DNA from 2 places in the Bacillus sp. C-3-6 genome. Region 1 is predicted to be linked to the other one. Evidence: riboswitches for the same ligand, from Rfam matches in the RefSeq annotation. Region 1 holds a riboswitch; the other holds the start of a gene.
The links. Region 1 has a riboswitch for S-adenosylmethionine ahead of ACW0JX_RS26410 (bifunctional O-acetylhomoserine aminocarboxypropyltransferase/cysteine synthase). Riboswitches for the same ligand answer to the same signal wherever they lie in the genome.

Region 1 (3,421 bases):
TGTGATTCCATATGAAGTAAATGAACATCTAATTGCAACGGTGTGTTTCCAATTAAGCGAAGTAATTGTGCCTCTGTGTCTTGCTTCGTTGGCATTAAATTTAATATAGCAATTTTCAAAGCGCGTATATCTTGTGTTTCTGCTCGCTCCTTCGTCATTACAAAAATATTTTCTTTTTGCAACACTTTGCGAGCCGGTAAATCTTTATCAATTATGATCGGCATGTGTTTTGCCTCCAACTAGAGCTGCTTCCAAATCTGCAATAATATCAGAAACATCTTCTATACCAACCGATAAACGAATTAAATCAGATGTAACACCAGCTAACCGCTGATCTTCAGCATTTAATTGTCTATGCGTCGTACTAGCGGGATGTATAACGCAAGTTCGTGCATCAGCTACGTGTGTTACAAGAGTTGCTAGTTTTACATTTGCAATAAATTCTTTTGCTGCTTCTAATCCCCCTTTAATACCAAATGTTAAAACCCCACTAGCACCTTTTTTCAAATACTTTTGTACTAACGAGTAATTTTCATTACTATCTAATCCCGGATAATTCACCCATTCAATACGTTCATGATTAGCAAGCCACTTAGCAACTGCCAGAGCATTTTCGCTATGACGCTCCATTCGTAAATGCAAAGTCTCTAAGCCAATATTGCTAATATATGCATTGAATGGGCTCATACAATTTCCATAATCTCTTAATAGTTGAACACGTGCTTTCACAATATATGCTGCTGCACCAAAGTTTTGAACGTAACTTACACCGTGATAACTTGGATCTGGTTCAACAAGCTCAGGATATTTTCCATTTGTCCAATCAAAGTTTCCACCGTCAATTACAATACCGCCTAAAGAGCTCGCATGCCCATCGATATATTTAGTCGTAGAATGAACAATAATATTTGCCCCATATTCAAACGCTTGGCATAAATAAGGAGTTGCTAATGTATTATCAACGATAAAAGGTACCTCTAATTCTTTAGCGGCAGCTGAAAATTCTTTGAAATTTAAAACATTCATCGCTGGATTTCCTAATGATTCTGCATAGATAAGTTTCGTCTTATCGTTAGCAAGTGCCGTAATTTCATCTGCCGTTAAATTTGGATTAAAGAACGTAACATCAATGCCAAGCTTACGTAAACTCACCCCAAATAAATTAAACGTTCCCCCGTAAACAGTTGAAGAGCAAAGTAAATGATCCCCACTACTACAAATATTTAAAACTGCGAGCATAATAGCTGCTTGCCCAGAAGCCGTTGCAACAGCTCCTACACCGCCTTCTAAATCTGATAACTTCTGCTCAAATGCGGCTAGAGTAGGGTTTCCAATACGCGTATAAATATATCCTTCTGCCTCTAAGTTAAATAGAGCTGCTAAATCATCCGAAGTATCGTATTTATAAGTTGTGCTTTGATAAAGTGGTAAAACACGTGGTTCACCATTCTTTGGCGTATAGCCACCTTGCACACAAATCGTTCCTTTTCCCCATGATTCTCCCATCTCTCATTCTCCTTTCTTTTATACAAAATAAAAAACTGCCCCTTTCCTGAAAACAAGAAAGGAGCAGTTTGAAAACACGCTCTAAAGGCTCTTTCTTATCTCTCAGGATTACTACCTGCAGGATTTGGCACAATTCCGTTATACGGCTATACGGCTGTTGCCAAGGTTTCATCGGGCCTGTCCCTCCACCTTTTCTTGATAAGACTATGCAATTACCGTTGATTTTATAGCAATAATTTCCTAATGTCAAACAGTTTTTCTGAATGTTCTAAAATAAATGTTAACAGTTTCATATAAAGCAACAAAAGAAATATATTCTAGTCTATTTCAAAAAAGACCTTTAAAAAACTCAAATCAGTCTATAAAATTAAATAAGTAATTTAACCTATAAATTCAAATTCTCTAAAATTCAGCCTATATGTTGAATAGGCGGTCCTCTCAAAAAGATACTATATATATTCAATCCATTTTCCACTAGTATATTTCACTTTTTCCCTACTAAGATTTACATAACGGAGGTATAACATGACAAATAAAAAAGATATGCAGTACATACTTGCTCTATATGGCATTCTTCTAGGATCTATAGTAGGAGCTACAGTCTGGTTATTTTTAGTCACAATAAATATTGGAATCCACTTTATTTGGGGATACTTGCCTGAAGTTCTCTCTTATCCCTCTTATTACACCCTTTGCGTAACAATAATTGGCGGGGTCCTCGTTGGTCTATCACAAAAATATTTCGGTATATATCCACGCCTTATGCCTGAAGTGATGACTGAATATAAAAAAACTGGTCGAATCGAATATCGCTTTGTCCATCAGGCTACTTTAACAGCGATTATTGTTTTAATTTTCGGAGCTAGTCTTGGTCCAGAAGCCGCACTAGTTGGAATTATAGGCGGACTGTGCACATGGGTAGGGGATCGCTTTAAATTTGCCTTAAAGGGTATGAATGAGCTAACCGAGATTGGAATTGGCGCTACTTTAAGTGTCATTTTTAACGCACCATTATTCGGTTATTTAGCACCGAATGAAAATGAGGGGGAACAAATTGCTGCTTTTTCTAAAGGAAAAAAGGCAATTGTATACTTAGCTACTACTTTCGCAGGTTTTTCTGTTTATTTACTACTGAGTAAACTCGATAATCGTGGATCCTTTATTGTTGATTTCGGGGAAGGTGCACTTTCTTTCAATGAATGGATCGCATTTCTTCCACTTGCTAGTATCGGTGCTATAGTTGGTTTCTTTTATTTCAAGTTAGAATTCACATTAGAGAAGTTAATTCACCCTTTTAGGGAATACAAGCTGACACTCGGAATTATCGGTGGCATTTTATTAGGAATTGCAGGAACTTTTCTTCCGTACACATTATTTTCAGGGGAACATCAATTAAAAGAGTTAGTTGTTGAATGGAGCCATTTATCTTTTTGGATACTACTTCTTTCAGGGATTTTAAAGTTGTGTATTACTGCCGTTTGTTTGAACACAGGGTGGCGGGGTGGACATATCTTCCCAATTATATTTTCTGGGTCAAGTATCGGATACGCTGTAGCATCTATTCTTCCTATAGATCCAGTAGCATCCGTTGCTATCGTAACGACAGCAATTTCAAGCTATGCGTTACGAAAGCCAATAGCTATAACATTACTATTACTTATGTTTTTCCCGCTTAATTTACTATTGCCCATGCTTGGTGCAGCTGCTATCGGGAATGCCTTTCCACTCCCAAAACATAACGAAAATAAAAATTAATAAAAATAGGCAGTGGGGACGAAAGCTCCACTGCCTATTTTTTTATTACACATGCTGCTTTAATAACGCTTCTAACTCCTCAAAATTATGCACTTCATATGTCGGTATAATCCCACTATCATTTAATTTCCTTTCTGGATTAAACCAACAAGTATCAATT
Region 2 (3,421 bases), 1.1 Mb from region 1:
ATTCCGCTCCAGCATCTATTTTTCGTTCCATTCGCTTAACCGCTGCTTTTAAGTGCCTCACGTGAGGATTAAATGCGCCGCCTACAGAAAACCTTGTCGCCGGTCCAATTGATTTCCCTAAAATTGAACGTCCATCGTTCATTTCTTTAATCATTTTAATGAGCTCAATAGAGGACAAATCGTATACAGAAGTTGCACCAGGAAAATCACCAACGCGCGCTGGATCACCAGTTAAAGCTAACACTTCTTCCATCCCTAACGCCGATAAACCTAACAAATGAGATTGTAGTCCAATGACGTTATGATCCCTACACGTTAAATGTGTCAATACCGGGATATCATGCTTCGTTAATAACGCACCCATTGCCATATTAGAAATACGAGGCGATGCTAATGAATTATCTGCTAGAGTAATAGCATCTGCTCCCGCTCTTTTTAAAGCTCTTGCTCCTTCAAAAAACCGCTGTGTATCTAACGTTTTCGGTGGATCTAATTCCACTACAACTGTCGTTTGTTTTTTCGCTTTCTCTGCTAGAGTGACGTGAGCCTTCGAACGTTTCTCATGCGTATGAACAACTTTCGGCCTTTGAATGGTGTCTTTTTCTATTACAGGTGTAACATTCGCAACAGCGTGCTTCATACTTTGAATATGTTCTGGAGTCGTACCACAACAACCACCTAATAACCGAATACCTTGCTCAATAAATCTCGGCGTCATCGCCTCAAAATAAGCTGGGCTTCCCTCATATACGTAACGTCCCTCCACATAATTCGGGAGACCTGCATTTGGGTATGCTGATAAATAGCCATTTTGCGGAATCGATATCATTTTGAAAGCCTCCGTCATATGAAGCGGCCCTAGTTGACAATTTAATCCAACAACATTTGCACCGTAATCTATAAGTTGCTTTAATATTTCATTGACATCATTTCCATTTTGAGTCGTACCTGCTTCATGTAACGCTAATTGAGCAACAATTGGAATGTTCGTTTGCTTACGCAATACTTTAACAGCATGAAGTAATTCAAATTCATCGTAAAAAGTTTCTAATAGTAATCCATCAACCTGTTCTTCTAGTAAAGCCCCTGCCTGTTCAAGTAGCATAAACTCCCTTTCCATATCAGTCGTTGTAACGGCTCCGATATGTTTCATACCACCAATTGTTCCTAAAATTGCATTTTTATCTGTCACAGATGCTTTCGCCAGTTTTACTGCCGCTCTATTAATTTCTGTAACTTGATTTTCTAAGCCGTACATACGTAATTTCGCCTCATTTGCTCCATACGTATTCGTTTGAATTACATCTGCTCCAGCAGCTACATATTGTTTATGAATCGATATAATTAAGTCTGGATCAGATACATTCAATTCTTCAAAGCTACTTTGCAAGCCATGTGAATGCAATAACGTCCCAACCGCACCATCACCTATTACAATTCCTTTTGATAATAAATCTAGTAATTTCACGAATCTCCCTCATTTCTATCAATATAAAAACCCCCTCTTCACTTTGAAGAGGGGGACATAATCGTTCCTCCTCTTATTATGCAAAACATTCGTTTTGCAGGTATTAGCACCGTTTCAAACATTTCGTTTGAAGGTTGCCGGGTTTCACAGGGCCTTTCCCTCCACCGCTCTCAATAAGAGTTGTCTTTATTATTTTATTTATGTAGCTAAAAGGAAATGCGTTCCCCTTTTAACAATGTTTGTTAATTTTTTAATAAATTTAGCATGCACAAAAGTAAAAGTCAATGACACTTGCGGAAAAATAAAAATTTTTCAAAATAAAGTTGCAATTCAATTATCTTTTGTTGTAAAGTTAAAAACATAATAAAAATTTCATACGAACATTCTTATCTAGAGAGGTAGAGGGACTGGCCCTGTGACGCCTCAGCAACCATTAACATTTTGTTAATAAGGTGCTAATTCCAGCAAATTGTGAAAGATTTGACAGATGAGAAGAAGACTCTATTCAAACCGAAAGCCTTCTTCTTAGAAGGCTTTTTTTATTTTATATTCACTTAATGTTTCAATTTAAAAAGGAGGAATTTTCACATGTCAACAATCGAAACAAAACTAGCACAAATCGGCAATCGCAGTGAAACTACAACTGGAACGGTTAATCCACCAGTTTATTTCTCAACCGCTTATCGTCATGAAGGAATTGGTAAATCTACTGGCTTTGACTATTCACGAACTGGCAATCCAACTCGAGGTCTTTTAGAACAGGCAATCGCAGACTTAGAATATGGCGAACAAGGTTATGCCTGTAGTTCAGGGATGGCGGCTGTTCTCCTCGTCCTTTCTCTATTCCGCTCTGGAGACGAACTTATTGTATCTGAAGATTTATACGGTGGAACGTATCGATTATTTTCTGAACATGAAAAAAAGTGGAATGTTCGATGTAGATACGTAAATACACAGTCTATTAAACAAATTGAGCAAGCTATCACAACTGAAACGAAGGCTATTTTCATAGAAACTCCAACTAATCCATTAATGCAAGTTACTGATATTGCTGCAGTCGCAACTGTAGCGAAAAGGCACGGACTACTTCTTATTGTAGACAACACATTCTACACACCTTATATACAGCAACCATTAACAGAAGGTGCTGACATTGTACTTCACAGCGCAACGAAATATTTAGGGGGACATAACGATGTACTAAGCGGACTTGTCGTTGCAAAAGGAAAGGAACTTTGTGAAGAAATCGCTCATTATCATAATGCATCAGGTGCAGTTTTAAGCCCATTTGACTCATGGTTATTAATTCGCGGTATGAAAACGTTAGCGCTTCGCATGAGACAGCATGAAGAAAATGCGAAAGCAGTTGTTGCATATTTAAATGATGAAGACGGGGTGACAGATGTATTTTATCCTGGAAGAGGCGGCATGATTTCATTTCGCCTTAAAGATGAAGCTTGGATTAATCCATTCTTACAATCTTTATCCTTAATTACATTTGCCGAAAGTCTTGGTGGTGTAGAAAGTTTAATGACTTATCCAGCAACGCAAACACATGCTGATATTCCTGAAGAAATTAGAACAGCAAACGGTGTATGTAATCGTCTTCTTCGATTCTCCGTTGGCATTGAAAATAGTAACGATTTAATTCAAGACTTAAAGCAAGCCATTAAACTTGTAAAAGAAGGTGTAAGAATATGAGTTATTCTATAGATACACTCTTACTACACAACCAATATAAACATGACTCGCAAACAGGAGCTGTGAACGTTCCTATCTATAACACATCAACTTTTCACCAGTTTGATGTAGATACGTTCGGAAAATATGACTATAGCAGGTCAGGAAATCCAACTCGTGAAGCTCTTGAAGATATCATTGCTTTATTAGAAGGTGGAACAAAGGGATTCGCCTTTGCATCAGGCATTGCAGCGATTTCCACTGCATTCCTCC

Region 2: another riboswitch for S-adenosylmethionine. It lies ahead of metI (cystathionine gamma-synthase/O-acetylhomoserine thiolyase); the one in region 1 lies ahead of ACW0JX_RS26410 (bifunctional O-acetylhomoserine aminocarboxypropyltransferase/cysteine synthase).

Annotation. Positions count from the first base shown of each region.
Region 1 is NZ_CM137247.1:5,132,095-5,135,515, forward strand. It holds gene metA (homoserine O-acetyltransferase MetA) at 1-224, opposite strand, end outside; gene ACW0JX_RS26410 (bifunctional O-acetylhomoserine aminocarboxypropyltransferase/cysteine synthase) at 208-1,506, opposite strand; SAM riboswitch class I at 1,599-1,711, opposite strand; gene ACW0JX_RS26415 (chloride channel protein) at 2,032-3,261, shown strand; gene ACW0JX_RS26420 (YjjG family noncanonical pyrimidine nucleotidase) at 3,307-3,421, opposite strand, start outside.
Region 2 is NZ_CM137247.1:4,038,009-4,041,429, forward strand. It holds gene ACW0JX_RS20720 (bifunctional homocysteine S-methyltransferase/methylenetetrahydrofolate reductase) at 1-1,468, opposite strand, end outside; SAM riboswitch class I at 1,539-1,648, opposite strand; SAM riboswitch class I at 1,852-1,962, shown strand; gene metI (cystathionine gamma-synthase/O-acetylhomoserine thiolyase) at 2,057-3,169, shown strand; gene metC (cystathionine beta-lyase) at 3,166-3,421, shown strand, end outside.